Regions from separate parts of the Burkholderia sp. MSh2 genome, predicted to be linked through region 1. Evidence: riboswitches for the same ligand, from Rfam matches in the RefSeq annotation. Region 1 holds a riboswitch; each other region holds the start of a gene.

Region 1 (7,524 bases):
CTCGTCGCGCGTCATCGCCGGCTCCGCCGCGAAATTGCGGGTGCCGCGCGCGACCGGCAGCGACACCAGCCGGTCCGACACCGGCAGCGGCGACGCGACCCCTGCGTCGACGATCTCGAGCGTGCTCTGCGCGACGCCCGAGAACGCGTTGATCGCCGCGCCGCCGGCCAGGAAGTTCGCGACCATCTGCGCGGTCACCGCTTGCGGATAGGGGCTCACGCCCTCCGCCGCGATCCCGTGGTCGCCGGCGAACACGATCATCGCGGGGCGTTGCACGACCGGCCGCTCGGTGCGCTGGATCAGGCCGACCTGCAGCGCGATCGCCTCGAGCTGGCCGAGGCTGCCGGGCGGCTTGGTCTTGTGGTCGATCACATGCTGCAGGCGCTTGCGCAGCGCGTCGTCGAGCGGCGCGATCGCGGGCGGAAAGGGAGTCGGTGTCGTCATCGAGGAGCCGTGTCGTTGGCGCGGCATGCGCCGCGCATCGCAGGGGAAACCGTCATTGTCGCTCGGGCCACGCCGGCAGCAGCGCATCGCGGCCGTTCTCGCGGATCAGCACGAGCGGATAGCCGAACGCCTCGCTCGCGCGCTCCGGCGTCAGGACGTCGTGCACGGGGCCGGCCCACGCATGGCCGCGGCCGTCGAGCAGCAACGCATGCGTCGCGAAACGCCGCGCGAGGTTCAGATCGTGACACGAGAACAGCACCGTGCGCGGGCCCGCGTCGAGCCATCCGGCCAGTGCGGTCAGACAATCGATCTGGTGATGCAGGTCGAGATGCGCCAGCGGCTCGTCGAGCAGCATCAACGGCGCATCCTGGCACAGCGTGGCGGCCAGCGCGACGCGCTGCCGCTCGCCGCCCGACAGCGACAGCACGTCGCGCGATGCAAGCGCGGCCAGATCGAACGTCGCCAGCGCATCGCGCGCGGCCGCGCGGTCGCCGTCGCGCTCCCATCCCCAGCCGCCGAGATACGGAAAGCGGTTGAGCAACACCGTGTCGAACACGGTCGCGCTGAAAGCGTCATGCAGTTGCTGCGGCATCAGCGCGCGCCGCTGTGCAAGCCGATCGGGCGGCCATGCGACAAGCGGCCGGCCGTCGATCTCCACCTGCCCGCCGGCCGGCTGCTGCAGCCCCGCGAGCGTCGCGAGCAGCGTCGTCTTGCCCGCGCCGTTCGGCCCGGCGACGCACCAGATCTCGCCCGGACGGAAAGCCTGGGAGAAGCCGTCGAGCAGCGTGCGGGCGCCGGCCTTCAGCGTCACGTCGACGGCCGCGTAGTTCAGGCCGCCGGTGTCGGCGGATGCTGCGGCCCACGTCATCGCGTCGGCCTCCTCAGCAACATCCACAGGAACACCGGTACGCCGATCAAGGCGGTCATCACGCCGACCGGCAACTGCGCGGGCGCGATCGCGGTGCGGGCAAGCAGGTCGGCCGCCATCACGCCGCCGCCGCCCGCGAGCATCGCGGCCGGCAGCAGCATGCGCTGGTCGTTGCCGAACGCGATACGCAGCGCATGCGGCACGACGAGGCCGACGAAGCCGATCGTGCCGGCCGTCGTCACCGCGGCCGCGGCGGCCAGCGACGCGACGAGATAGATCCGCACGCGCAGGCGCGCGACGGGCACACCGAGCGCGAGCGCGGTCGAGTCGCCGCGCAGCAGCACGTTCAGTTGCGGCGCGGCTGGCAGCGCGACGCATGCGGCCAGCAGCAGCGCACCCCACGCGAACCACGGCGCCGTCACGCCGTTCAGGTCGCCCGTCAGCCAGAAGATGATGCCGCGCAGCCGCGCATCGGGCGCGAGCGACAGCAGCAGCGTAACGAGCGCGCCCCACCCGGCCGCGATCACGACGCCCGTGAGCAGCAGTCGCGGCGACGCGTCGCGAGAATCGCCGCGCCACAGCTCGCGGCGCGCGAGACCGAGCACGAGCGCGACCGACACGAGCGCGCCGGCGAACGCCGACGCATCGACGAGCCACCACGCACCGCCCGCGATCATCGCGACGAGCGCGAAGCCGGCCGCGCCGCCGGACACGCCGAGCACGTACGGTTCCGCGAGCGGGTTGCGCAGCAGCACCTGCAGCAGCGCGCCGGCCAGCGCGAGCAGCGCGCCGCACGCGAAGCCCGCGAGCGCGCGCGGCAGGCGCAGCGTGCGGACGATGTCGGCGAACAGCGCGTCGCCGCCATGCGGCACGAGCGACGCGAGCGCCTGCCACGGCGACATCGGCACGCTGCCGATCGACAGCGACGCGACGAACAGCAACGCGACCGCCGCGGCCAGCGTCGCCCAGATCGCGGTGGCGCGCGCGGCGCTCATGCCGCGCGCAGCCCCGCGCGTGACGCGCGGCGCACCCACCTGTTGCTGCCGGACAGACACGACATGGGCGCCGCGCGGACGATTGGGGTCAGCATCGAAGAAGATTCCGTGAAGCGTTGCACGCCCTGCCTCCCCGCGGGCCGCGCGTCCCGAAGCCCGTGCGGGCTCCCCGTCTCGGCCGGTATCCGGGCTGGCGGCGGTCCGGCTCGCCTTCCCGCGCGATGACGCGCAGTGGCCCGCGCTCCGCGTGCGAAAGCCGCATGCGAAACGCGCCCGAGCCGGCCTGCGTCACGGGACGCGGCCGCTTACCGTTGCGGGGGCAGCGCAGGCTGGCGGGCTTCGCGCCCGCGCCCTGCTTCCCGTTTAACCGCGCATTCCACGCGCGAGCACCGAGGCGGCGCCAGTTTAGGAGCGGGTCGCGCGAGCGTCAAGGAAACGCCCGGAGACGTGCGCGACGCGTCGATTCGCGGCAAGAAGGGGGGAAGTTACGACTGGAAACGTTACAGATGTCGGATTGCGCGCTATTCCGCGCTAAAATGCTGGGTCTTTAGAGGACGCAGCAAATGCTCAACGAACTCGAAACCCTATCTCAAAATATTGGCCGTCTGATTTCGCTGAACAAGCGCTATCACTCGGAACGGCTCGCGCTCGAGGAGCAGGTCGCGCAATTGCGCGCGGACGCGGACACTGTCCGCGCGGAACTCGCACAACTGCGCGAGGAACGCAATACGCTCGAAGCCGAGCGCGACACCCTGTCGGCAAAGATCGACGACGCCCAGGTGAAACTGAACGCGATTCTCGAAAAGCTGCCGCGCTCGAAAAGCGCGGAACAGGCCGACAACCAGCTCGACCTGCTGGATGCGCAGGCGCGCAAGGATGGCGATGACGCGGCCAGCCACGGAGAACATGCATGAGCACCAAGCAGATCGAAGTCTCGATTCTCGGTCAGGCCTATCGGCTCGCCTGCTCGGCCGAGACCGAAGCGGCACTGCTCGAAGCCGTCGCGCGCGTCGACGCCGAAATGTCGAAAATCCGCTCGAACAGTTCGGTGCGCGGCACCGATCGCATCGCCGTCATGGCGGCGCTGTCGCTCGCATCGGAGTTGCTGCGGCTGCAAACCAGCGTGCGACACGGTGAAGCATTTCCGGCGGAGGAAATCCGTCGTACAATGCACCAGATGAATGAACAGCTCGGTGCGGTGCTCGCACAGCACGAGACGCAGTAACGTTTCAATCGATGTGTCGATTCCGCTTGATCTCGGCGATCAACGGTGGTCAAATTGGCGCATCGAATCACAGTTCAGTCAGCTTCCCTGCCTGGTTCGCCAAGGTCATATATTCCTTGAACCAATGCCATGTGCACGGTTGCGGAAATTTGTAGCACGGGCGCGCGCGTCACTCTGTCTGATGTACCCGAAGTGCTGCTAACTGCGACCAATTCTGAACCTCAGGTTCAGGATGCCGGCCTAGCGGCCAAGGCGGGGGCCTATCCAACGGCATCGGGCAAGTCCCGGTGCCGTTTTCTTTTGTAGCAGCCTCTTTCTGCGTCGATCACGATCCATGCAATACTGGCTGATGAAGTCCGAACCGGACGAAGCAAGCATCGACGATCTCGCCAACGCCCCGCAGCGTTCGCTGCCCTGGACCGGCGTGCGCAACTATCAGGCGCGCAACTTCATGCGCGACACGATGAAGATCGGCGACGGCGTGCTGTTCTATCACTCGAGTTGCCCCGAGCCGGGCATCGCGGGCCTCGCCGAAGTATCGTCGACACCCTACCCCGATCCCACCCAGTTCGATCCGGACAGCCCCTATTACGATCCGAAGTCGACGCGGGAAACGCCGCGCTGGCTGCTCGTCGACGTGCGCTACGTGAAGAAATCGCCGCTCGTGCCGCTCGCCGCACTGCGCGAGCACGATGCGCTCGCCGACATGCGCGTGCTCGCACGCGGCAACCGGCTGTCGATCACGCCTGTCACGCGAGCCGAATGGCGCTTCATCACCGAAAAGCTGATGAAGTAGGCGCACGCCAAAGGTCAAATCCGGTCGGCACGCGCTGCCGCCGCGGAACTCGCGGCACGTTCGCGCGGCCTAAGCAACCGCTGTCGGCCGATCGGGCCGGCCGCTTTTTCCGTCGCGCGGCATGCCCGCGTCGCGCACGCGCAATCCGCGTGCGCGCCCTCGCACAAGGAGTCCAACAATGACCAAGAAATCCGCACTCGCGCTGTCGCTCGCCCTCGCCGCCGCCGTTCCCGTCGCGCTGACGCTCGCGTCGCCCGCCGCGCATGCGCAGACCGCGAACCCGCACTTTCCCGAGCCGGCGGGCGTGCTGTCGCTTTCGTCGCAGGCCAGCGCCGACGTGCCGCAGGACATCATCCACATCACGCTGTTCTACGAACAGCAGGCCAAGGATCCGGGCAGCCTCACCGCGCAGTTGAACCAGCGCGCCGACGCAGCGCTGTCGCAGGCGAAGGGCGTATCGGGCGTCACTGCGCACACGGGCGCCTTCTCCGTCTATCCGAGCACCGATCGCGACGGGAAGATTTCCGCATGGCGCGGCCGTACCGAAGTCGCGCTCGAATCGCGCGATTTCGCCGCGGCGTCGAAGCTCGCGGGCCAGTTGTCGAACCTGATGCAGGTCGCGAACGTCGAGTTCTCGCTGTCGCCCGAGGCACAGCGCGCGGCCGAGCAGAAGCTCACGACCGAAGCGATCAAGTCGTTCCGCGCGCGCGCGGACGAAGCCGCGAAGGCCTTCGGCTACAGCAGCTACACGATCCGCGACGTGAATGTCGGCGGCGGCCGCAACGTGCAGCCGTATCCGCGCATGATGGCGATGGCCGCGGCGCCGATGGACAGCGCGAAGATGAGCGCACCGATCGCGGTCGAAGGCGGCAAGGCCACCGTGTCGGTCACCGTCAACGGTTCCGTGCAGATGAAGTAACGCACGGCGCGCGGCAGTCCGAAACAAAAACGCCGGCCCTCGGGCCGGCGTTTTTCATTGTGCGTGCGTACTGTCGATGCACGCGACGAACGCGCGCGCATCGACGTCGCGTCACGCCGCCGCGTTCGCCGCGCGACGGCGATACGCCCAGACCATCAGCGCGACACCCGCGAGGATCATCGGCAACGACAGCCACTGCCCCATCGACAGGCCGAGCGCGAGCAGGCCGAGGAAGTCGTCGGGCTCGCGCGCGAATTCGACCGTGAAGCGCGCGAGGCCATAGCCGATCAGGAACAGTGCGGACACGGCGCCCATCGGCCGCGACTTGCGCGAGAAGAAGAACAGCGCGAAGAACAGCACGATGCCTTCGAGCGCGATTTCATAGAGCTGCGAAGGATGGCGCGGCAGCATCTGGTATTGCATGAACACGTCGGCAAGATGCCACTTCTCGACGAGCGCCGGATGCTTCGGCAGCCATGCCGCATCGTCGCGCATCGCGCCAGGGAACAGCATCGCCCACGGTGCGGACGGATCGGTCACGCGCCCCCACAGCTCGCCGTTGATGAAGTTGCCGAGCCGCCCGGCCGCGAGCCCCGTCGGCACCATCGGCGCGACGAAGTCGGTGACCTGCAGCCAGTGGCGCTTGCGTTGCCACGCGAACAGCATCATCGCGAGCGTCACGCCGAGGAAGCCGCCGTGGAACGACATGCCGCCTTCCCACACCTTGAACACGTCGAGCGGATGCGAGAAGTAGAAATCGGCCTTGTAGAACAGCACATAGCCAAGCCGGCCGCCCAGCACGGTGCCGAGCACGCCGTAGAACATCATGTCGTCGATGTCCTTCGCGGTCCAGCCTTGCGCCGCGACGTGCGGCAGCTTCAGGCGGACCCGGCCGACGACGATCGCCGCGATGAAGCCGACGAGATACATGAGGCCGTACCAGCGCACGGCCAGCGGCCCGAGATGGATCGCAACGGGGTCGAAATTCGGGTGAATGATCATGGGTTAGCGAAGAAGTTTTCGAATGCGGTCCGGCCGTCGCACACGCACGGCACCGCGCTTTGGACGGCGCCGGCGCGCCATCGTTCACGTCACGCGGCGAAGCCCTGCAGCCGGCATCGGCAAGGCCGGCGGGGCCGGGCTCACGTCGCCCGTGCGCATGCACGGCCCGTCTCGACGAGCGGCGCATGACCGGCAAGCGGCCGGCCGACCACGCCGGTGCGCCGCAGGTTACGCAGCGATTGCGGCACCCGTGCGACGCCCGTGCCGGCCGGCACGAGGCTGGCGATCGTCCGCAACCGGATCGCCGCCCGGCCGATGCGCGGGGTTTCCCCCGCCGCGCCGCGGCAGGCCGTAATGATGTCATAAAAGCCGGGCGCCAAACGCGCGCGGCGGCGACAACGGCGCGCGGTCACCGGCGGCCGGCGCGAACGCGCGCGACAGCGGGCCGGCTTCGCCGCGCGCGAACCCCGGCCACGGACGCCGGGCAACGCCGCACGCGCCGGTCGAAAATCCTATCGATTTCACTCAATCCATTCAAAAAAACGACTGAATCGGCCATCAACAATAGATTGGACATCCCCATCCGGACACTCCATGCTTGAACGATACGAACCGGCGCGCCGGTCGCCGGCGTTGCCCAGACATCGATGGAGTCCGCCATGGCTTACAACCGTCGCTCCCAGCACATCACGCAAGGCGTGGCCCGCTCGCCGAACCGTTCGATGTATTACGCCCTCGGCTATCGGAAGGACGATTTCGACAAGCCGATGATCGGCGTCGCGAACGGCCACTCGACGATCACGCCGTGCAATTCCGGCCTGCAGCGCCTGTCGGACGCGGCCGTCGAGGCCGTGAAGGCGTCCGGCGCGAACCCGCAGATCTTCGGTACGCCGACGATCTCGGACGGCATGTCGATGGGCACCGAAGGCATGAAGTACTCGCTCGTGTCGCGCGAGGTGATCGCCGACTGCATCGAGACCTGCGTGCAGGGTCAATGGATGGACGGCGTGGTCGTGGTCGGCGGCTGCGACAAGAACATGCCGGGCGGGATGATCGCACTCGCGCGCCTGAACGTGCCGGGCATCTACGTGTACGGCGGCACGATCCGCCCCGGCCACTGGAAGGGCCGGGACCTGACGATCGTGTCGTCGTTCGAGGCCGTCGGCGAATTCACCGCGGGCCGGATGACGCAGGAGGACTTCGAAGGCGTCGAGCAGAATGCCTGCCCGACGTCGGGGTCGTGCGGCGGCATGTACACCGCGAACACGATGAGCT
Region 2 (7,524 bases), on a different contig from region 1:
CGACAGCATCGACGCCGAACAGTCGAGCACGAAGCAATGTAGCGCGGGCGGCGGGCCGGCCCGCTTCCGGAAGCGCAGGTGGCCGCGAACGAGCGGCCCGCCGCGTTTCGCCGCGAGCGTCGCCGGCCATGCGACGGCCGTGCCGTCGCGCGCCGTGCCCGGCACGCGCACGGCGGCGCCTGAGTGCCATCGAGCACCGCGAACGGCGTTCGCGGCGGCGCCGGCCCGATGGCTCAGGCTTTTTTTAGCGGCAGCGGCACCACGCCCTTGACCTCGCGCAGCCCGGCCGGCTCGGGCGGCAGGTAGCCCCAGTCGCCCTGCGATGCCGCGGCGCCGTTCTTCGACGCGGGCGGCGGATCGCCGGCGCGCTCGCGCGCATCCGGCGTCGAACGGGCGTCGTGTTCGCCGCGCTGCGGCGACGCGCCCGGCGCGGGCGGCGGCCCGGCATGACGCCGGTGCCGCAGCACCGCGTCGGCCACGCGCGCGACGTGCGACTCCGTCACCGCCTCGGCGTGCTCCAGCGCGGCGAGCGCACGCGCGGCGCGCAGCATCACGAGATCGGCGCGCAGCCCGTCGACGGCCGCGTCGATGCACAGCGCGCTGACGCGCGCATGGACGGCATCGTCGAAATCCAGCGCCGCGAGCCGTGCGCGCGCCGCACGAATCCGGTCGCCCAGTTCGCGCTGCGCGGGTGCATGGCGTGCGCGGAACGCGTCCGGGTCGAGATCGAACGCGAGCCGCGCCTTCACGATCCGCTCGCGCTGCGCGGCATCGAAGCAGTTCTCCAGTTCGACCATCAGCCCGAAGCGGTCGAGCAGTTGCGGCCGCAGCTCGCCCTCTTCGGGATTCATCGTGCCGACCAGCACGAAGCGCGCGTCGTGCGCCTGCGACACGCCATCGCGCTCGACGATGTTCACGCCGCTCGCGGCGACGTCGAGCAGCGTATCGACGAGCCCGTCGGCGAGCAGGTTCACTTCGTCGACGTACAGCACGCCGCGATGCGCGCGGGACAGCAGGCCCGGCCGGAAGCGCACGCCGTTGTCGGCCAGCGCATGCGCGAGATCGAGCGTGCCGGTCACCTGTTCGTCGCTCGCCGACAGCGGCAGCGTGACGAACTGCCCTTCCGGCAGCAGTTCGGCGAGACCGCGCGCGGCGGTCGATTTCGCGGTGCCGCGCGGCCCGCTCACGAGCACGCCGCCGAGCGACGGGTCGATCGCGGCGAGCAGCAGCGCCTGCTGCAAGGCCTCCTGCGCGACGAGCGCCGCGAACGGAAAGACCGCGCGGGCGCGGTACGTCGTCGGATCGGTCATCGCCGCCCCTTTTCCTGGATGTGTTCGCTCGCGAGCCAGACCGCCTCGATCCGCTCGCGATAGTCGCCCGGTTGCTGCCACAGGCCGCGCTGCATCGCCTCGACGAAGCGTTCGCAGATGCCGTGCAGCGCCTCCGGGTTGTGCCGTTCGAGGAATGCGCGCGTCGCGTCGTCGAACAGGTACGCATCGGCCACGAGCGCGTACTGGTGGTCCGACAGCACGCGCGCGGTCGCGTCGTAGCCGTACAGGTAGTCGACGGTCGCGGCCAGCTCGGCCGCGCCCTTGTAGCCGTGACGCTTCACGCCGTCGAGCCATTTCGGGTTGACGACGCGCGAGCGGATCACCCGCGCGATTTCCTCGCGCAGCGTGCGCATTTTCGGCGCGGCCGGATTCGCGTGGTCGCCGTGGTAAATGCTCGGCTGTTGTCCGGACAGGTGGCGCACGGCCGCCGTCATGCCGCCCTGGAACTGGTAGTAGTCGTTCGAATCGAGGATGTCGTGCTCGCGGCTGTCCTGGTTCTGCACCACGACGTCGATCGTCGCCAGCCGCTCGCCGAACACGTCGGGCGCGGCGTCGCCCGCGCTGTTCTGCGCGTACGCATGTCCGCCCCACTGGCGGTACGCCGCCGCGAGATCGGCGTCGGTCTGCCAGCGGCGCTGGTCGATCAGGTCCTGCAGGCCCGCGCCGTAGCTGCCCGGCCGCGCGCCGAACACGCGCCAGCCGGCGCGGCGTCGCGCTTCGTCGGGGGCCACGCCCTGCGCGATCCACTTCGCGCGTTCGCGCTCGACGCGCGCGCGGATCGGGTTCAGCGACTCGGGCTCGTCGAGCGCGGCGACGGCCTGCACGGCCGCGTCGAACAGGTGCATCAGGTTCGGGAACGCGTCCCGGAAGAAACCCGACACGCGCAGCGTCACGTCGATGCGCGGCCGATCGAAGATCTCGATCGGCAGGATCTCGAAGTCGGTCACGCGATGGCTGCCGTGCGCCCATTTCGGCCGCACGCCGAGCAACGCGAACGCCTGCGCGATATCGTCGCCGCCCGTGCGCATCGTCGCCGTGCCCCACACTGACAGGCCGATCGCGCGCGGATAGTCGCCGTGATCCTGCAGATGGCGCTCGATCAGCTGCTGCGCGGATTTCAGGCCGAGCGACCAGGCGGCTTGCGTCGGCACCGCGCGCGTGTCGACCGAGTAGAAGTTGCGGCCGGTCGGCAGCACGTCGGGACGGCCGCGCGACGGCGAGCCGCTCGGCCCCGGCGGCACGAAACGGCCGTCGAGCCCGCGCAGCAACTGGCGCATTTCCTCGTCGCCGCATGCGTCGAGCGCGGGGATCAGCGTCGCGCGGACGCGCTCGATCACCTCGCGCGTATGCGGCCACGCGCCGGGCGGCGCCGCGTCGACGCTCGCCGCACCGCCGTCGGCCGCGCACAGCCCGTCCAGCCATTGCTGCGCCAGCCGTTCGAGCCGCTCGCGCGTATCGCCCGCGTGGCGCCACGGCGACGCGTCGAGCGCCTGCAGGATCGCCGGCCGCGGGCCGGCCCACGGTGCGGCCCAGTCGGCCGCGAGCGGATCGAAATCGTCGCCGAGCGCGAGATCGCGCGCCAGCGCGCCGATCAGCCCCGCACGCACGCCCTTGCCGTCGCCGACCGGAAAGCGCGCGAGCGCGAGCAGCGTGTCGCGCCGCTGGCGGCCGGCCGGCGACGCGCCGAACACGTGCAGCCCGTCGCGAATCTGCGCTTCCTTCAGCTCGCACAGCCACGCATCGACGCGCGTGAGCAGCGCATCCTCGTCGCCGGCGTCGCGCGGCGGCGACACGCTCAGCTCGTCGTGCAGCCGGTGCTCGGCGATCGTCGCGAGGATCGTCTTGCGCAGCAGCTTCGCGCGCCGCGCGTCGACCATCAGCGCTTCGTAGTATTCGTCGACCTGCCGTTCGAGATCCTGCAGCGGGCCGTAGTTTTCCGCGCGCGTGAGCGGCGGCATCAGGTGATCGACGATCACGGCCTGCGCGCGCCGCTTCGCCTGGCTGCCCTCGCCCGGATCGTTGACGATGAACGGATACAGGTGCGGCAGCGGCCCGAGCGTCAGGTCGGGCCAGCACGCATCGGACAGCGCGACGCTCTTGCCCGGCAGCCATTCGAGGTTGCCGTGCTTGCCCAGGTGGATCACCGCGTCGATGCGATATGCATCGCGCAGCCAGAAGTAGAACGCGAGATACGCGTGCGGCGGCACGAGGTCCGCGTCGTGATAGCTCGCGTAGTCGTTTTCGTCGCGCGAGCGCGACGGCTGGATGCCGACGAACACGTTGCCCGCGCGCCAGCCGGCGATCGTGAAACGCCCCTGCCGTATCGTCGGATCGGCTTCGGGCGGCCCCCAGCGCTGGTTCAGCGCGTCGCGCACGGCGGCCGGCAGCCGCGCGAAACGGGAGACGTAGTCGGCCAGCGCGTAGCTCTGGAACGCCGGGCGCAGCGCATGCACGGCCGCGTCGTTGGTCACGCCTTCGGTGAGCCGCGCGATCAGCGCATCGCCGTCGGGCGGCAGGTCGGCCACCGCGTAGCCCGCATCGCGCAGCGCCGCGAGCACGCGCAGCGCGGACGCCGGCGTGTCGAGCCCGACGCCGTTGCCGATCCGCCCTTCGCTTTGCGGATAGTTGGCGAGGATCAGCGCGACGCGCTTGTCGGCGCGCTCGAGCGTGCGCAGCCGGCACCAGCCGCGCGCGAGCGCCGCGACGAACGCGATCCGCTCCGCGTCCGGCTGGTAGCGCACGACGTCGACCTCGGTATGCGGGCAGCGATACGCGAGCCCCTTGAAGCTCACCGCGCGCGTGACGATGCGCCCGTCGACCTCGGGCAGCGCGATGTGCATGGCGATGTCGCGCGCGTGCAGGCCCTGGTTGTCGGCCACCCACGCGTCGCGGTTGCCGCCGGACAGGATCACCTGCAGCACCGGCGCATCGCCCGCGAGCACCTCGTGTTCGGGGCGGTCGATCGCGCCGGCCGCGAACGCGGTCGTGTTCAGCACGAGCGCGACGCCGTGCGCGTCGCAGAGCTGCGTGATGACTTCGCGGCTCACCGCGTCCTTCAGCGACGTCACCGCGATCGGCAGCGGGTTCAGCCCTTCCCGCACGAGCGCGTCGGCCAGCGCGTCGAACACGGCCGTGTTCGCGGCCTGCCAGTGCGCGCGATAGAACAGGATCGCGACGACGGGCGCGCCGGGCGTCCAGCGCGGCAGCCAGTCGTCGACGCTCGCGCGCTCGCGCGCCGGGTGATACAGCGCGGCGGCCGGCAGCGGGCGCGGCGGCTCGGGCTCGTCGCCGAACCCGAGCGTATGAAACGCGATGCTGCGCAACAGCGCCTCGGCGTTGTGCACGCCGCCTTCGCGCAGGTAACGCCACCACAGCCGGCACAGCGCGGGCGTGACCGTGCTTTTCGCGACGAGGTTCGGGTCCTCCTGCAGGTCGCCCGAGAACATCGCGAGCTGCTGCCCGCGCTTCGTCGCGAGCGACACGGCCTGCTCGATCCCGTACGGCCAGTACGCCTCGCCGCCGAGATGGTCGATCACGACGGACTTCGCGTGCCGCAGCACGTCGTCGACATAGAAATCGACGGACGCCGGCTGCCGCAGGAACGTGACGTTCGCGAGGCGCACGCTCGGGAACCCGGCCGGCAGTTGCGGCACGACGCTCGCGAGCAGCGACAGCGTCGTGTCGGCCGAACTCAGGATCACGATGTCGGCCGGCTGCTGGTCGATCCGGACGACGCCCTGCGTATCGTCGACGAAGCCGCCCGGCGTGGTGCGCAGCAGATGCATCGTGCGTTATGCCTGTTGCGGCTCGGCCGCGCAGGCGGCGTCGAACGCGCGTTGCAGCGCGGCGGCGTCGAGATCCTCGCCGATCAGCACGAAACGGCTCGCGCGCGTTTCGCCGTCCTGCCAGCGGCGGTCGAAATAGCTGTCGAAGCGGCGACCGACGCCCTGGATCACGAGCCGCATCGGCGCGCCGGGCAGCGCGGCGAAACCCTTCGCGCGGTAGATCGTGTGCGTTTCGACGAGCCGCTGCAGCGCGGCGATCGTCGCTTCGCGCGAGCCGGCGTCGCCCGACACGACCACCGAGTCGAAATCGTCGTGATGGTGATCGTGATCGCCGTCCTCGGCCGAGCCGTGATGGTCGTGGCGCAGGTGGATCGTGTCTTCCGACGCCGATTCGAGGCCGAGCAGCATCGCGAGATCGAGTTCGCCGCGCGTCGCGCGCACGATCTTCACCTGCGGCGGGATCTCGTCGCGAATCGCGGTTTCGATCTGCGCGAATGCCGCGTCGTCGACGAGATCGGCCTTGTTCACGATCACGAGATCGGCGGACGACAGCTGGTCGGCGAACAGCTCGTGCAGCGGCGATTCGTGGTCGAGGTTCGGATCGGCGCGGCGCTGCGCGTCGACCGCCTGCGGGTTTTCCGCGAACTGGCCGCTCGCGGCGGCCGGCCCGTCGACGACGGTCACGACCGCGTCGACCGTGAAGCTGTTGCGGATCGCCGGCCAGTTGAACGCCTGCACGAGCGGCTTCGGCAGCGCGAGCCCGGAGGTTTCGATCAGCACGTGGTCGATGTCCGCGCGCCGTTCGACGAGCGCCTCCATCACCGGATAGAACTCTTCCTGCACGGTGCAGCACAGGCAGCCGTTCGCGAGTTCGTAGAGCTGGCCCGACGCTTCGCCCTGCGCGTCGTCGCAGCCGATGCCGCAGCCCTTGAGGATTTCGCCGTCGATGCCGAGCTCGCCGAATTCGTTGACGATCACCGCGATGCGGCGGCCCTCGGCATGCTGCAGGATGTGGCGCATCAGCGTGGTCTTGCCGCTGCCGAGAAAGCCCGTGACGATCGTGACGGGAAGCTTGCGAAGGGTCATGGTAGGTCCAGTGTCGAAGAAGGAATCAGGCCGGGATCGTCGCGTCGGGAGCGGCGTGGCGGTTCATCGGGCGGATCGCGGGACATTCGCCGCACGCACCGGACGCACGGTCGCGGGGCGGTCGGAACGACGAATCGGGCATGGTGCATCCTTGCGAACGGTCGACATCGTGAATGCCAACACGGCTGCCGCCGGCCCGGCGCGTGCCGCGTGCCGTTCGCCGCGCCGGCCGGGTGCATGCGCGCGGGGCGGAGGAAGCGGGACAGGCGCGGGCGTCGGGCCTGCTGCGGCCGTGGACGATGCGCCGCCTCCCCGCGGCGCTGAACCCCAACGTTTGGGCCGGTATCCGGGCTGACGAACACGCCGCTTCGCCTTCCCGGATGCGCGCGGCATCCAGTGGCGGTCGTCCGCATGCGCGCGGCATGCGGCGAAGCGGCGCTGCATCGCGCATGGCGCGACGCGTTCGCTTACCGTTGCGGGGGCAGCACAGGTTGGCGCGGCCGCGGTGCGGGCTCGCTTCCTGTTTCCCGTTTAACTGCGCGCGCCGGCGGGCGCGCGCGAGCACCGAAACGCGTGCGAGTGTAGGTGCAGCGGGCGGGAGCGTCAAGGCGGACGGCGGGGCCGCCGCCGGCGCATTGCCGTTGCACGATCCCGTCGCTCGTATCCGCCCGCGGGGCGCGCGGCGTGCCCGACCGGACACGGCTGCGTTGACGATCGTTCAATCATCCGCCGCGATCGGCCGGCGAGCGCGATGCCCGACCGGGTCGGGTTCCGTCGCGCAAACGACCTGCCGGAAGAAGCTGCGGGGATGGACGGGTCGGCGCGCGCTGGCTACGGTCGGATCCGTTGGCCGTGCCTTTGTCGACACCGATGCGATCCATGCGCACGTTCCGGTTGTACGTTGCCGTCGTCGTGTGGCTGACTATGGCACTCATTTTTCCGTTCCCGGCGAAGGCGCGGGCCGTTTCCTTCGCGGCGATCGCAAAAATCCTGGCCGGCTCGTACGTCATTCTGTAAATGCCGCGTGCGGCAAGGCGGTATGCGTGACGTTCCACACGACGAGAAGCACATCCGATCGCGGTCGTCCGCCACGTCCGCGATCGCCAACCTGCGAGGATGCGGCATGAAAAGACCCGCGGTAACGGCAACGGCTCGGCGTGCATGCGCGCATGCACGCCGGCCGGCGCCATGCGGCACCGGGTTCCCCGCGCACCTTCTCCACCCCGATTCCTGACGACCGGTTTCACACATGATTCGACATCGCACTTCCCTTTCGCGCCTTGCGCGCTTCGGCATCGCCGCGTGCCTGACGCTCGCGCCGC
Region 3 (7,524 bases), on a different contig from region 1:
CGTCGCGCGCGACGTGCAACGCCCGGGCGCAGACGAGATCGCCGAGCGGCACGCCGTCGGCCTGCGCGAGCTTCAGCGCCGCCTGGCTCGTGTTCGCGGCGCGCATCGCGGCCTGCAGCGCGTCGCTCGCGCCGGCCCCGGCCGCCCACTGCGCGAGCAGCGGCAGGTCGATGCTCGAATGGCGGCTGTGCAGGTCGAGGTGGCCGGCCGCGAGCTTGCTCAGCTTGCCGAAGCCGCCGCACATCGACAGGCGCGCGACCGGTGCGCGCCGCAGGTGCTTGAGCACCGCGCCCGCGAAATCGCCCATCTCGATCAGCGCCATCTCGGGCAGGCCGTAGTGGGCGCGCATCGCATCCTCGCTGGCGTTGCCCGTGCAGGCGGCGATGTGCGCGACGCCGTTGGCGCGCGCGACGTCGATGCCCTGATGGATCGACGCGATATAGGCCGAACACGAGAACGGCCGCACGATGCCGGTCGTGCCGAGAATCGACAGCCCGCCGACGATGCCGAGACGCGGATTCATCGTCTTCAGCGCGAGCGCCTCGCCGCCTTCGACGCCGATCGTCACGTCGAAGCCGCCCGCGTAGCGGTGCTCGGCCGCGAGCGCGTCGAGGTGGGCCGTCATCATCTGGCGCGGCACCGGGTTGATCGCCGGTTCGCCGACCGGCAGCGTGAGCCCCGCGCGCGTGACGGTGCCGACTCCCGGCCCCGCGTGAAAACGCACGCCGGGCGCCGCGGCGAGCGCGACGCGCGCGAAGATCAGCGCGCCGTGCGTGACGTCCGGATCGTCGCCGGCGTCCTTGAGCGTGCCGGCTTCCGCACCGTCGGCCGTCGCCCGGCAGAACTCGAGCCGCATCATCACGTGCTGCCCTTTCGGCAGCACGATCTCGACCGCGTCGTCCGCGTGCCCCGCGAGCAGCAGGCGCGCGGCCGCGAGCGACGTCGCGGTCGCGCAGCTGCCGGTCGTATAGCCGAAGCGCAGCGGCGCGGGCTGTTCGGGCGTTTCGTCGCGCATCACGCGTCCGTCGCGTGCGTTGCCGGCGCGCCCGCCGTATCGGCCGCGGCCGGCTTGCAGGTGTCGTACAGCGTGACCGGCAACGGCTGTCGCCACGTGTCGAAGCGGCCGAGCGGCTCGGCGTGCGCGAGCGACACGCGCGTCAGCGTGCCGCCGTGCGCGTCGCGCCACGCGGCCAGCGCCATCTCGCCCTGCAGCGTGACCGCGTTCGCGACCAGCCGGCCGCCGGGTTTCAGCGCCGTCCAGCACGCGTCGAGCACGCCGGGCGCCGTGGCGCCGCCGCCGATGAAGATCGCGTCGGGCGCGGCCAGGCCGGCGAGCGCATCGGGCGCGCGGCCGGCGACGAGCTGCAGGCCCGGAACGCCGAGCGCGTCGCGGTTGTGTTCGATGAAGCGTTGCCGCTCCGCATGCGATTCGATCGCGATCGCGTGGCACGACGGATGCGCGCGCATCCACTCGATGCCGATCGAACCGCTGCCGGCGCCGACGTCCCACAGCAGTTCGTCCGGCGCGGGCGCGAGGCGCCCCAGCGTCAGCGCGCGCATGTCGCGCTTGGTGAGCTGGCCGTCGTGACGGTACGCGTCGTCGGGCAGGCCGGGCGTCAGTGCGCGGCGCGGCGCGTCGGCGGCTGCGCGGCAGTCGAGCGCGACGAGGTTCAGCGCGGCCGTCTCGTCGACGGCCCAGTCCTGCGCGAGCCCGTCGAGACGCCGCTCGCGCGGCCCGCCGAGATGCTCGAATACGCTGACGCGGCTCGGCCCGAACCCGCGTGCGACGAGTTCGGCCGCGACGGCGGCCGGCGTGCGGCCGTCGGCGCTCAGCACGAACAGGCGACGGCCCGGCAGCAGGTGTCGCGCGAGCGTCGCGAGCGGACGGCCGACGAGCGACACCGCGCCGGTCTCCTGCAGCGCCCAGCCGAGGCGCGCGGCCGCCAGCGACAGCGACGACGGCGCGGGCAGCACGCGCCATTCGTCCGGGGACAGCGTGCGCGCGAGCGTGGCGCCGACGCCGAACAGCATCGGGTCGCCGCTCGCGAGCACGCAGACCGGCGACGGGCGACGCGCGAGCACGCCCGCGAGATCGAACGGCGACGGCCACGCCTCGCGCGCGGCCGGCAGCCGTGCGGGCAGCATGTCGAGATGGCGCCTCGCGCCGACGACGAGCGTCGCGTCGAGCAGCGCGCGCCGCGCGCTGCGTCCGAGCCCCGCGTAACCGTCGTCGCCGATGCCCACTATCGTCAGCCACGCCGTCATGCACCCTTCCCCATCGTTCGATTCCGTTCCGTTTGTTGCGATGCGCGACCGCCGGGCCGCCGCGCGTTGATCCACCGGCACGCCGGTGCGATGCGGCCGCCGCTGCCGGGCGCGCGCGGTGCCGGATTCCAGCGCGCGCGCGGCCTCGTGCCGCGCCGCCAATCGTACCATTTGCGAGACAGCGCGAAACCGGCGCCGGCCTTGCTGCGACGCGGTTGCGGGGCGCATCGCCGATGCCGGGCCGGTGCGAAAATCGGGTATCCTACGGCCGTTCGTTCGCCGGTGCCCTTCGGGGCCGAAGAGGGAACACAGGGCGCGCCGCGCGCCGCTGTGGCTGCCCCCGCAACTGTAGACAGCGAGCCGCTCTCCCTCGCATGCCACGGGTTCCGCCGGGAAGGTCGGGAGCCGGCGTCGGCCTGTCAGCCAGAAGACCTGCCGGCCTGAAAGTGCGAGCGTGCCGGTTGGCGTCGGGCGGGGTGTACCGATGCGTCGACCGCGGCGCGACACCATTGCCTGCCCCGTTGAATTCCGCCTCCGTTCCGATTCCTGCATCGCCCGCCGTACGCCCGTCGGCGTGCCCGGGGCTCGTGCGCGTGGTCGCGGCCGCCGACGGCGGACTGTGCCGGATCAAGCTGCCCGGCGGCCGGCTCGAGGCCCGCCAGGCGCGGGCGATCGCCGCTGCCGCGCGCCAGTACGGCTCCGGCGCGATCGACGCGACCAATCGCGCGAATCTGCAACTGCGCGGCATTCGCGACGGCGCCGCCGCCGCGCTGACGCAGGCCTTGCTCGATGCGGGGCTCGGCCCGCGCGTCGACGCCGCCGCGGATCGCGCCGCGCTCGCCGCGAGCGACGACGTCCGCAACCTGATGCTCAGCCCGCTCGCCGGGCGCGATCCCGCCGCGCTCGTCGACAGCCGCGCGCTGGCCGCACCGCTGTTCGACCTGCTGGCGCGCGAACCGCGTCGCGGCGAGTTGTCGCCAAAATTCGCGATCCAGCTCGACGGCGGCGAATCGGTCGCGGCGCTCGATCATCCGCACGACATCTGGCTCGCCGCATGGCGTCGCGGCGACGGCGTCGTGCGCATCGCCGCCGGGCTGGCCGGCTGCCCGCCGGTCGAAGCAGGCGATCCACCCGCGTCGGTCGACGTGGCGCCCGGACAAGCCGCCGCGCTCGTCCGCGCGTTGCTGTGCGCGTTCCTCGATCTCGCGCCGGCCGACGTCACGCGCATGCGCGCGCTGCTCGCCACGTGCGGCGAACGGGCGCTGCTCGAACGCGCGCAGCACGACCTGCCCTTTGCGCTCGCGGCCGATCCGGCGCTCACCGGCTGGCGGCGACCGCGTTGCGACGCCGCGCTGCGCTTCGGCGCGCGTGCGTCGCTCGACGCCGCATATTGCAGCGTCGGCGCGCAGTTCGTGCTCGGCCGGCTCGACGCGGCGCAACTGGAGCGGCTCGCCGCCCTGGCCGAGGCCGACGGCGACGGCACGCTGTCGATGACGCCGTGGCAAGGCGTGTTCATCCACGGCGTCGCGCACGGCCTCGCGCCGGCCACGCTCGATGCGCTCGCGTCGCTCGGCCTCGTCTGCGCGCCGTCCGACCCGCTGGCCGCGCTGGTCGCGTGCGCCGGCAGCACGGGCTGCGCAAAAGCGCGCGCCGATACGAAACACGACGCGCTCGCGCTCGCCGCGCGCCTCGGCGATCCGGTCGACGTGCACCTGACCGGCTGCGAACGCCACTGCGCGTTGCCGCATCCCGCGACGCACACGCTCGTCGCGGTCGCGCCCGCGCGGTACGACCTCTACCGGCGTGACGCCGCCGCGGGCCTCGGCGCCCCGCTCGCGCGCCATCTGACGATTGACCAGGCCGCGGCCCGACTGACGGGCGCGCGGCACAGCCAGGACACCACCGATGCTTGACTACATTCGCGACGGGCAGGAAATCTACCGCCAGTCGTTCGCGACGATTCGCGCCGAGGCCGATCTGTCGAGGATCCCGCCCGATCTCGAGAAACTCGCGGTGCGCGTGATTCACGCGTGCGGGATGGTCGACGTCGTCGACGCGCTGCGTTTTTCGCCCGGCGCGGGCACGGCGGGCCGGACGGCGCTCGCGGCGGGTGCGCCGATCCTGTGCGACGCGAAGATGGTTGCCGAAGGCATCACGCGCACGCGGCTGCCGGCGGCCAACCGCGTGATCTGCACGCTCGGCGAGCCGGAGGTGCCCGATCTCGCCCGGCATCTCGGCAACACGCGCTCGGCCGCCGCGCTCGAACTGTGGCGCCCGCATCTCGCGGGCAGCGTCGTCGTGATCGGCAATGCACCGACCGCGCTGTTTCACCTGCTCGACATGATCGATGCCGGCGCGCCGCGCCCCGCGCTGATTCTCGGGTTCCCGGTCGGTTTCATCGGCGCGGCGGAATCGAAGGCGCTGCTCGACGCCGACAGCCGCGGCGTGCCGTACGTCGCCCTGCTCGGCCGGCGCGGCGGCAGCGCGATGGCCGCCGCCGCGGTCAATGCGCTCGCGACGGAGGCCGAATGACGCGCGCACGCGGACGCCTGTTCGGGGTCGGCGTCGGCCCCGGCGATCCCGAGCTGATGACGATCAAGGCCCTGCGCGTGCTGCAGGCCGCGCCCGTGGTCGCGTATTTCGTCGCGAAGGGCAAGAAAGGCAATGCGTACGGCATCGTCGAGGCGCACCTGCAGGACGGGCAGACGCAACTGCCGCTCGTCTATCCGGTGACGACCGAGGCGTTGCCGCCGCCGCTTTGCTACGAGACGGTGATCGCCGATTTCTACGACACGGCCGCCGGAATCGTCGCGGCGCACCTCGACGCGGGGCGCGACGTCGCGGTGATCTGCGAAGGCGATCCGTTCTTCTACGGGTCGTACATGTACCTGCACGACCGCCTCGCGCCGCGTTACGACACCGAGGTCGTCCCCGGCGTGTGCGCGATGCTCGGCGGCACGGCCGTGCTCGGCCAGCCGCTCGTCTATCGCAACCAGAGCCTGTCGGTGCTCTCGGGCGTGCTGCCCGCACCCGAGTTGCGGGCCCGCCTCGCGCAAGCCGACGCCGCCGTCGTGATGAAGCTCGGCCGCAATTTCGACAAGGTGCGGCGCGTGCTCGACGAACTGGGGCTCGCGAAACGCGCGCTGTATGTCGAGCGCGCGACGATGGCGAGCCAGCGCATCGTCCCGCTCGACGAAGTCGACCCGATGGCGTCGCCGTATTTCTCGCTGCTCGTGGTGCCGGGGGAAAAATGGCAAGGATGACGACCCCGCCCGCGATCGTGATTCTCGGCGCGGGCGCGCTCGACACCGCGCGGCGCATCCAGGCGCACTTTCCGGGTGCGCGCGTGCACGGGCTCGCCTCGCGCGTCGAGGCCGACGTGCCGTTCGACGAACTCGGCGCGCACCTGCGCGAACTGTATGCGCGCGGCCTGCCGATCGTCGCGCTGTGCGCGGCCGGCATCGTGATCCGCTGCCTCGCGCCCGCGCTGGCCGACAAGGGCGTCGAGCCGCCCGTGCTGGCGGTCGCCGAAGACGGCTCGGCCGTCGTGCCGCTGCTGGGCGGCCTGACGGGCGTCAACGCGATCGCGCGCGAGATCGCCGCATGCGTCGGCGTCGCGGCCGCGATCACGACGAGCGGCGAATTGCGCTTCGGCGCGTGCGTGCTCAATCCGCCCGAAGGCTATGCGCTCGCCGATCTCGCCCAGGGCAAGCGGTTCGTCTCCGATCTGCTCGCGGGCACGCCGACACGTATCGACGGCGCGGCGCCGTGGCTCGACGCTGTCGCGCTGCCGCGCGACGACGCGGCCACGCATGCGATCCGCGTGACACCGGACGCATGGCGCGGCGCGCGCGACGAACTCGTGATCCATCCGCGCAGCGTGGTGGTCGGCGTCGACGCGCAAGCCGCGCGGGCGGACGCAGCGCTCGCCGCGCGCATCGAAGCACTGCTGGATGCGCAGGGCCTCGCGCGGCTGGCGTTGGCGGCCATCGTCGCGCCGGCCGCGGCGCTCGGCGACGCCGCGCTGGAAACCGCGGCGCAAGCGCTCGGCGTGCCGCTGCGCTTCGTCGATGTCGATGTCGATGTCGACAGCCGCGCCGGGACCGATGCGGCCACGCTGCTCGGCCACGCGCTGCGCGTCGCGCACACGCTTCACGCCGCACCGGCGGAGGGCCTTGCGTGCGCGGTCGCTTCGCACCCGGTTGACCCGGCCGCCATCGGCCGCGCGCGCGGCCGTCTGACGGTGCTCGGCCTCGGCCCCGGCGGCGCGGCGTGGCTCACGCCGGCCGCGCGCGCCGCGCTGGCGGACGCCACCGACATCCTCGGCTATACGACCTACGTGAACATGGCCGGCCCGTTCCGCGACGGCCAGCGCGTACACGGCACCGACAACCGCGAGGAGATGCAGCGCGCGCGTCACGCGTTCGCACTGGCGGCCGAAGGCCGACGCGTCGCGGTCGTGTCGTCGGGCGACCCGGGCGTGTTCGCGATGGCCGCGGCCGTGCTCGAGGCGCTCGACGAAGCGCGCGACCCGCACTGGGCCGCGGTCGACCTGCGCGTGGAGCCCGGCATCTCGGCGTCGCTCGCGACGGCCGCGCAGGCTGGCGCGCCGCTCGGCCACGACTTCTGCGCGATCTCGCTGTCGGACAACCTGAAACCGTGGGACGTGATCGAGACGCGCCTGCGACACGCGGCGCAGGCCGATCTCGTGATGGCGTTCTACAACCCGATCTCGCGCGCGCGGCCGTGGCAGCTCGATCGTGCGCTCGAGGTCGTGCGCGCGCATCGGGCGCCGGAGACGGTGGTCGTGCTCGGCCGCGACATCGGCCGGCCGGGCGCGACGCTCGCGACCACGACGCTCGGCGCGCTGCGCAGCGACCAGGTCGACATGCGCACGATGGTGATCGTCGGCTCGTCGACGACGCGGCGCTTCGCGATCGGCGCCGGGCGCGAATGGGTCTACACGCCGCGCTGGTATCGCTGAACGCGGCTATCGAATCGGCCGGAACCCCCGCGCGCCGGCCGGTTCCGCGCCGTCCGCGCGGCCGGTGCGCCAGAAGCGGTACACGAGCATGCCGACGATCGCCTGCGCCGCGATCACGAACGCGACGCAGCCGGCCCATCCCCAGCGGTGCCAGCCCGGCAACGGCAAAATCGAGCCGAGACTGCCGCCGAGGTAGTAGCAGGACAGGTAGAGGCCGATCGCCGTCGAGCGCGCACGTGCTGCCGCCTGCGAGATGAACGCGTTGGCCGACGCCT
Region 4 (7,524 bases), on a different contig from region 1:
CGAGCTGAAAAGCGAAGGGGGCTTTCATGCAAATTCATTTCGTCAGGACGAACGTGGCGCTCGCCGCCATTGCCGCTGCGTGCGCACTGGCTGCCTGTGGCGGCAGCGACGTTACGGCACCGACGCCGGGCGGTGGCACCATCGGAACGACGAGTACGAGCGGGACGAGCGGGAGCAGTGGCACGAGCGGGAGCAGTGGCACGAGCGGAACCAGTGGCACGAGCGGAACCAGTGGCACGAGCGGAACCAGTGGCACAAGCGGAACCAGCGGCACGAGCGGAACCAGTGGCACGAGCGGAACCAGTGGCACAAGCGGAACCAGTGGCACGAGCGGAACCAGCGGCACGAGCGGAACCAGTGGCACAAGCGGAACCAGCGGAACCAGCGGCACGAGCGGCACGAGCGGCACGAGCGGCACAAGCGGCACGAGCGGCACGAGCGGCACAAGCGGCACGAGCGGCACAAGCGGCACGAGCGGCACAAGCGGCACAAGCGGCACAAGCGGCACAAGCGGCACAAGCGGCACAAGCGGCACAAGCGGCACAAGCGGCACGAGCGGTACCCCCGGCACGAACGGCATCATCAGCTCCGTCGGCGCGGTCGTCATGGACGCCGGCGCCACGATTTCCGGCGTCAGCCCGCCCGGGGCGACCAAGGGCGTGACGACCGGCCTCGGCAACATGGTCACGGGCGCGGGCACGATCGTCCGCGATACGACCAACGCCATCAGCAACGGCATCGGCCAGATCGGCTTCACGGCGAATCCCGTCGGGACGACAGTGGCCGGCCTCGGCACCATCGTCGGCTCGACCGGCAATCCGGTCGCCGGCCTCGGCGAAACGGTGAAGGCGCTCGGCACCGGCCCGCTGTCGCCGCTGGCGCCCCTCACGACACCCGTCGGCGGCCTGCTCGATACGGTGGCCGGCGGCCTGAAGACGGGCGGCACCATGCTCGGCTCGGCGCTGTCGTCGGGCCCGGTCCAGCAGACCACGCAAGCGATCAGCACGGCGATTACGCCGCTCGTGACGACGGTCGGCCAGGTCACGCAGCAGGTCGGCGCGGCAACCGGCCTCGGGCAGCCGGTCGCGGGCCTGCTCGGGCAGGTCGGCGGTGCGATTACGTCGGCGGGGTGGAAGGTGACGTCCACGTCGCCGCAGCCGCTGGTCGGCGGCGTCGGCGAACTCGTCCGCGCGGTCGGCAACACGGTGACCAATGTGGGCGGTCTCGTGAACGCAAGCGGCGCGAACGGCGCGGTGCCCGTCGCGGGCCTGGTGACGAGCGTGGTCGGCGGCATCCCGGCGACCGTGCACGGCGGTTCCGCAACCGGCACGGGCGGAAACGGCGGTTCGCCGCTGGGCGGTCTCGCCAATCCGCTCGCACCCGTTACGGGGCTGCTGGGCGGCCTGCTCGGCGGCGTGACGGGCAAGTAGTCGCGCGGTCGCCTCGTCCGGCGGCAACCGGCCCGGCGGATGTCGGCGGCAGGTTGCCGCCGACCGCGAGCGCTCGACGCGCGGCCGCGTGCCGGCGTCGGGGCCCGGTCGCGCGATGCGTCATTCGCGGACGACGTCGCGCGGCGACGGCGGTCGCGCCATCCCGCGCGCCGGCAGCGGCGTCGACATCACGATCGACGTGCGTGTTTCGCCGTACAGGTTGATGCGTTCGATCAGTTGTTCGAGATGGGCCATGCTGGTCGCGACGAAGCGCATGACGTACGAGTCGGCCCCCGTCACGTGATGGCATTCGACGACTTCGGGGATCGTCTCCAGCAGCTTGAGGAATTTCGCCTTGGCCGGCTGCGGCACCGTGATGCCGATCAGCGCGCTGACCGGATAGCCGGCCGCGGCAGGATTGATCCGGGCCGTGTAGCCCGCGACGACGCCGGCCGCCTCGAGGCGCTTCACGCGCTCCGTCACCGCCGGCACCGACAGGTGCACCTGGCGCGCCAGCTCCGTATAGCTGATGCGGCCGTTGGCCTGCAACAGCGTCAGTACCTTCCAGTCCAGATCGTCCATTGCGGCTTTTTTTTAAGGTGGAGCGGCTATTTTTCCTTAAAAACCGCATTCAGCGATGACGGGACTTTCCCTACGATGCCTGTTCGTCCCGTTGCATGTCGCAAGGAGCAGGCAATGTTGTTCATCCAATCCGTCGTGATCGGGCTGTCGATCGCGGTGCCGGTCGGCCCGATCGGCATGCTGTGCATACAGCGCAGCCTGAGCCGCGGCTTTCACGCGGGGTTCGCGACAGGCGTCGGCGCCGCGTGCGCCGACGCGATCTACGGCCTGCTCGGCGCGCTCGGTGTCGCGGGTGTCGTCACCGCATTTCCGATGCTTGCCGTCGGCCTGAAGATCGGCGGCGGCGCGTTCCTCGTGTGGCTGGCGTGGACCGTCGCGCGACAGGCGCCGGCCGCATCGACGCCGCAGCGCGACGTGTCGCGCCGCACGACCGTCGTGCGCGATTTCCTGACGACGTTCGGCCTGACGCTGTCGAACCCGATGACGATCCTGTCGTTCGTCGGGATTTTCGCGGCGCTGGGGCCGCTGTCGGGGGCGAGGGATGCGGCGGCGTGGCCGGCCGTCGCGCTGATGGTCGGCGGCGTGTTCGCCGGGTCCGCGGCCTGGTGGCTGTGCCTGAGCAGCGCGACCGCCGCGCTGCGCACGAAGATGTCGTTCGCATTCGTGCACGCGTTGTCGCGTGTATCGGCCGCCGTGATCGCGGTGTTCGGCGCGGTTCAGGTGGTCGCGGGCGTGAAGGGCTTCGTCTAGCGGGGTGTTGCCTTCCGGGAGGCCGCCGCGTTGACCTTTCCGGGGCGCAAAACCCTCCGCGGGTATCGATTCCGGATGCGATCAGATGGGGCGAAAGACGGCGTACTGGTCGCCGTCGAGCTTTTCCATGTACCGGTAGTCGTGGAGCGTCAGGCTGACGGGCTGGAGCGATTTCTCGTCGGCGGCCTCCGTCTCGCTGCTGGCGCGCGCATTGAACAGATGCGAGGCGTTCGCCGAGTTCACGAGGAAATCCAGGCCCTTCGCATTCCAGTCGAGATGCCCCCGGAGCAGATAGAAATGCATGATGCCGCATTGCTGATGCGCCCAGAAGTCATGCCACATGAAGGAATCGGGCCGCCACACGGAATTGTGGCTCTCGAAATAGGAGGTCCCGCTCATCGGCATGCATTCGGGCGTCGAGATGATGATGTAGCGCGCCCGGTAGTTCAGGAATTCCAGGAGATCGCGGCCATGAGAGTGGCGCATGTGTTCAATGACATCGCCCAGGATGATCGTGTCGTACGCGTCGCCGGGGCGATCGTAGAGCGTGTCGCTGAGGCCGGCGATGATGTCGTCGTAGCCGTTGTCGATCAGCAGCGGATGGGTTGCCTCGTCGCATTCCAGTGCGGTGAAGCGGCAATCCGGCACGACATCCCGGAGCATGCGTCCGTATTTCCCGCCGCCGGCGCCGATGTCCAGTATTTTTCCCGGATCGATCAGCCTGATCAGGTAGCGTGTCAGTTGATCGAAGGTGGGCCACGAATATCCGATCTGCTCCAATTGAATCTCCAGGCGGGATTGGCTTGAACAATCGATCGTCGTCACGTCACGGTTCGTGCCGGCAGGCGCGGGCGGCGAACCGGGTCGTCGGGCGTGCGGCGCCATCCATCGCAAGACGGCGGCGTGAAATTCGCGATCGACGGCTCGAGGGCCGATCACCGCGCGTCGGGCGCTTATTTTCGGCGCGTGCCGCCCACCGTACGGCCTGACGGAGCAAATGTCCAGCAGGGTTCTCCGGCCTCGACGGCCCGGCAGTGCGTGCGTCGTGTCGGGACCGGGCGTTCGGGGCGTTCAGGCCGGTCGCCCCGGACGGCGTCGCAACGTGTTTCGACGATGATGGTGGGTTCGACGCTCGTCGGCGTGCCGAGTTCGGCATTTCGCCTGTCGACGTCGTCGAGCGGGAGCAGGATGGGCCAGGGTTGCGTTCTTCCGGTTTTCCGCGGCGAAACCCTGGCCGGGCCGGCGCGTGCGGCGGACAGCGCGGCCGCTGTCCGTTCGAAGCCTTGCCGCGCCGCGCCAAGGCTTCTTCATCGACGCGTCAGAACGTATAGCTGATCTTCCCGAACGCGGTACGCCCCAGCGTGTTGTAACCGTACGCGGTCACGTACTGGCGATCGAACAGGTTCGACAGCGTGGCCGACACCGTCAGGTGCGAATTGATCCGGTACGACGCACGCAGGCCCACCGTCAGATACGACGGCAGATAGGTCATGTTCGCCGGATCGTCGAACGTCGTGCCGCCGTAGAGCAGCGACGCGCCCGTGCTCAGCGCGTGCAGGTGCAGCTCGTCCCACGTGTGGTCGATGCTCAGGCTGACCGTCTGGCGCGGCCGGCGGTTCAGCCAGGAGTCGTTGGTCTCGTCCTGCGGATTCAGGAGCCCGACCGCGAGGCTCACCGGCGTCGAGTTGCCGATCGTCCCCTTGTACGACAGGTCGAGCCCGCTGACATGCGCACGGCCGATGTTGATCGGCGAATAGGTCAGCGGGTTGTACGCGATCAGGTTGGTGATCCGCGTGTCGTAGATCGCGGCCGTGAACGTGCCGTACGACGTGTTCGCGTCGATCGCGGCCTCGACCGACGTATTGCGTTCCGGACTGAGGTTCGGATTGCCGTAGCCGGGGTAGTACAGGTCGTTGAACGTCGGCAGGCGGAACCCGTTGCCGTACGACACGCGCGCCGTGTAGACCGGCGTGATCGCCCACGACAGCGCGGCGTTGCCGGTGTTCACCGACTGCCCGGCGATGATCTCGTGACGGCCCGCGAGGAACAGGGTCACGGGGCCGAGCGTTGCCGACTGATGCAGCGAAAACGCGGAATCGTTGCGCGTGGGCACGCCGGTTGGAATGTCGATCGGCAGGAACGCCTGCTCGCGCGTGAAATCGTAGGCCAGCTTGGTCTCGCCCGACAGCGGCAGGCCGAACAGGTGGAAGCCGCGTTCCTGATGGGTCAGCGACGTCGACGTGCTGATGCGCTGCGAATTGATCTGGTCGGTCGGGACGGCCGGATTGCTTGCGTAGAGGAACTGGCGATCGTTCGAATAACCGAACGACTGGTCGAACTGCGTGTCGGGCGTGATGTCGAGGTGGAACGCGATACCGGTCGTCAGCTGATGATCGAGCTGGCGGTCTGCGTAGCCGATGTTGTCGAAGGACAGATCGGACCGGTGATACAGCGCGAACGTCGAGATCGACCAGTTGTCGCGCGCATAGCCGAGCCGCGCATCGAGATCCTGCGCGTGGTACGGGTTGCGGCCGGCCTCGTGGTACGGCAGCACGGGCTGCGTCGCATCGATGCCGGCCGTGTTGTACGAGTGCAGGCCCAGCGAGTAGGTGAGCCCGCCGAGCGCGGCGAGCGGCCCGGTCGACGGCACCGTGCCCGAGGTGCGCAGCTGCGTGTCGAAGGTCTTGTTCGACCCGCCGCCGAACGAGACGGTCGTCTGGTTCGGCTGGTTGGAGGCGCGGCGCGTGAAGAGCTGCACGACGCCGCCCATCGCATTGGCGCCGAACGACGCGGCGGCCGGCCCCGAGATCACCTCGACGCGTTCGAACGCTTCAGTCGGCAGATCCGACCACGGCGCGATGCCGGTGGTCGACGAGCCGATCCGGATGCCGTCGATGAACACGGCGACCTGGCTTGCCGACGAACCGCGGATGCTGACCGACGCGGACGAACCCGGGCCGCCGTTCTGCGACACGGTCACGCCGGGCAGCGTCGCGAGCGCCTCGGTGATGCTCGGGTCGCTCGGCGACAGCCGGTCGAGATCGGTGCGCGTGAGCACCTGGGTCGTCGCATAGCGCTGGTCGAACGACTCGGGCAGCCGCCGCGTGTCGGTCACGGTGATCGCCGGCAGGTCGGTGGCGTCGGCGGCGGGGGCCGTCGGCGAGGCCGCGAGGTCGCCGGCGGCGTGCGCGGCGGGCGAGAGCAGGGCGGTCGCGGCGGACGTGGCAAGGAGGTGTCGAATCTTCATGAGGCTGTCGTTGTTGTCGGGCTGCGCGTGGGCGACCGGGAACGGGCGGCGGGCAGCGCCGGTTTTGTTATCGGTGATCGGGCGGGTTATCGCGCGACCGGGCCGGTCAGGCTGCTGTCGCGGGCGTCGGCGCGGCGCGGGCCGGCGGACGCGATCGACATGGCACGGCGCGCGGGCGGGGCGTGCGCGCCGGCGGCGGGCCGGTGCGACGCTTGCGGCGCGCAAGCGGATGCGGTAACGGAGGACATCGGGCAGATCCTGAGGTCGGGCCGTCCATGCAACGGGCGACCGCCAGCGGCGGCGCCTGGCGCATCGGGACACCCCGCCCGGTGCGGCTGCTTGGACCTCGGGTCGATGGCAGGTCTCCTGGCTCGCGGGTCGCGATGCGTGCCGGCCTTCCCGGTTTCCCAGTGGCATGCGGTGGCACGGATTCGCCGCTCACAGTTGCGGGGGCAGCCGCAGATTCGAGGCGCCGCCTCTCCTGCGTTCCCATTTGATCCCGTTTCCGGGAACCATCAGCGCGCAAGGGTAATGGCGGGCGCGCCGGCGCGTCAATTGTCCGGTTGCGCAGGGGTGCGAAAAAACGTCATTGCCGGAAAAAACGGTTGGAATCCTGTTCATCGTGCGTCGCCGCCGCCTTTCATGTCTGACGAAACGGGGCGGTTCGCCGCCGTTCGGTCGCACCGGAACCGGCTCGGCGCGACACCCGTCCACCGGGCGAACGCGCGGCGGAACGCCTTCTCGCCGCCGAACCCGGGGTGCGCGGCGATCCGTGCGACCGGCTGGCCCGGGTCGCGCTGGCGGCGCGGGCGCCCGATCTCGTTCAAACAGGCGAGGCGGACACGAGGCGGGTGTTGCATGTTGCTGCGGATATCGCGGGCCGAACGGCCCGCGCGCACGGCTTCCTTCATCGACCCGACAGGACTCCGACCGACATGACGAAAACGATTCGCTTCGACGGCGGCACCGCCGTGATCACCGGCGCGGCCAGCGGCATCGGCAGCGGGCTCGCACGCCGCGCGGCCGCCCTCGGCATGCGCGTCGTGCTGGCCGATCTCGACGCGGCGAAGCTCGACGCATTCGCCGCGACGCTCGACACCGACACCGACACCGACACCGACACCTTGTGCGTGCCGACCGACGTCAGTTGCCCGGAAGCCGTCGACGCGCTGGCGGCCGCGGCCTGGCAGCGCTTCGGCGGCGCGGACCTGCTGTTCAACAACGCGGGCGTGATGGCCACCGGCTTCAGCTGGGAAATCACGCCGGAACGCTTCGAGCGCAGCTTCGCGATCAACGTGCACGGCGTGCTGAACGGGATCCGCAGCTTCGTGCCGCGCATGCTCGAGCGCAACCTGCCCGCGCGGGTCGTGAACACCGCATCGGTGGGCGGATTCCTGCCGAGCCCGTTGATGACGCCGTATTCGGCGACGAAATTCGCGGTGGTCGCGCTGACCGAATCGCTGTACGGCGAACTGAAGATGCTCGGCGCGCCGGTCGGCGTGTCGCTGCTCGCAC

The links. Region 1 has a riboswitch for cobalamin ahead of GQ57_RS22625 (FecCD family ABC transporter permease). Riboswitches for the same ligand answer to the same signal wherever they lie in the genome.
Region 2: linked by a shared signal. The riboswitch ahead of cobW (cobalamin biosynthesis protein CobW) and the one ahead of GQ57_RS22625 (FecCD family ABC transporter permease) in region 1 are both predicted to bind cobalamin.
Region 3: linked by a shared signal. The riboswitch ahead of cobG (precorrin-3B synthase) and the one ahead of GQ57_RS22625 (FecCD family ABC transporter permease) in region 1 are both predicted to bind cobalamin.
Region 4: linked by a shared signal. The riboswitch ahead of GQ57_RS04975 (TonB-dependent receptor domain-containing protein) and the one ahead of GQ57_RS22625 (FecCD family ABC transporter permease) in region 1 are both predicted to bind cobalamin.

Annotation. Positions count from the first base shown of each region.
Region 1 covers NZ_JPGM01000035.1:66,382-73,905, forward strand. Annotated here, with positions in the region: gene cobT (nicotinate-nucleotide--dimethylbenzimidazole phosphoribosyltransferase) at 1-444, opposite strand, end outside; gene GQ57_RS22620 (ABC transporter ATP-binding protein) at 497-1,312, opposite strand; gene GQ57_RS22625 (FecCD family ABC transporter permease) at 1,309-2,307, opposite strand; cobalamin riboswitch at 2,467-2,716, opposite strand; gene GQ57_RS22630 (ATPase) at 2,871-3,221, shown strand; gene GQ57_RS22635 (cell division protein ZapA) at 3,218-3,532, shown strand; RNA gene ssrS (6S RNA) at 3,614-3,795, shown strand; gene GQ57_RS22640 (EVE domain-containing protein) at 3,867-4,328, shown strand; gene GQ57_RS22645 (SIMPL domain-containing protein) at 4,507-5,247, shown strand; gene lgt (prolipoprotein diacylglyceryl transferase) at 5,359-6,249, opposite strand; partial or broken gene GQ57_RS22655 (LysR substrate-binding domain-containing protein) at 6,334-6,632, opposite strand; gene ilvD (dihydroxy-acid dehydratase) at 6,909-7,524, shown strand, end outside.
Region 2 covers NZ_JPGM01000081.1:22,625-30,148, forward strand. Annotated here, with positions in the region: gene GQ57_RS34000 (vWA domain-containing protein) at 1-165, opposite strand, end outside; gene GQ57_RS34005 (ATP-binding protein) at 234-1,310, opposite strand; gene cobN (cobaltochelatase subunit CobN) at 1,307-5,116, opposite strand; gene cobW (cobalamin biosynthesis protein CobW) at 5,123-6,202, opposite strand; cobalamin riboswitch at 6,523-6,786, opposite strand; gene GQ57_RS42505 (hypothetical protein) at 6,925-7,212, opposite strand; gene GQ57_RS38395 (DUF3857 domain-containing transglutaminase family protein) at 7,452-7,524, shown strand, end outside.
Region 3 covers NZ_JPGM01000081.1:5,038-12,561, forward strand. Annotated here, with positions in the region: gene GQ57_RS33915 (cobalt-precorrin-5B (C(1))-methyltransferase) at 1-1,015, opposite strand, end outside; gene GQ57_RS33920 (bifunctional cobalt-precorrin-7 (C(5))-methyltransferase/cobalt-precorrin-6B (C(15))-methyltransferase) at 1,015-2,265, opposite strand; cobalamin riboswitch at 2,529-2,719, shown strand; gene cobG (precorrin-3B synthase) at 2,787-4,178, shown strand; gene GQ57_RS33930 (precorrin-8X methylmutase) at 4,171-4,797, shown strand; gene GQ57_RS33935 (precorrin-2 C(20)-methyltransferase) at 4,794-5,528, shown strand; gene cobJ (precorrin-3B C(17)-methyltransferase) at 5,525-7,249, shown strand; gene GQ57_RS33945 (MFS transporter) at 7,256-7,524, opposite strand, start outside.
Region 4 covers NZ_JPGM01000006.1:86,322-93,845, reverse strand. Annotated here, with positions in the region: gene GQ57_RS38470 (collagen-like triple helix repeat-containing protein) at 27-1,430, shown strand; gene GQ57_RS04990 (Lrp/AsnC family transcriptional regulator) at 1,551-2,012, opposite strand; gene GQ57_RS04985 (LysE family translocator) at 2,127-2,762, shown strand; gene GQ57_RS04980 (methyltransferase domain-containing protein) at 2,844-3,587, opposite strand; gene GQ57_RS04975 (TonB-dependent receptor domain-containing protein) at 4,081-6,009, opposite strand; cobalamin riboswitch at 6,349-6,541, opposite strand; gene GQ57_RS04965 (SDR family NAD(P)-dependent oxidoreductase) at 6,945-7,524, shown strand, end outside.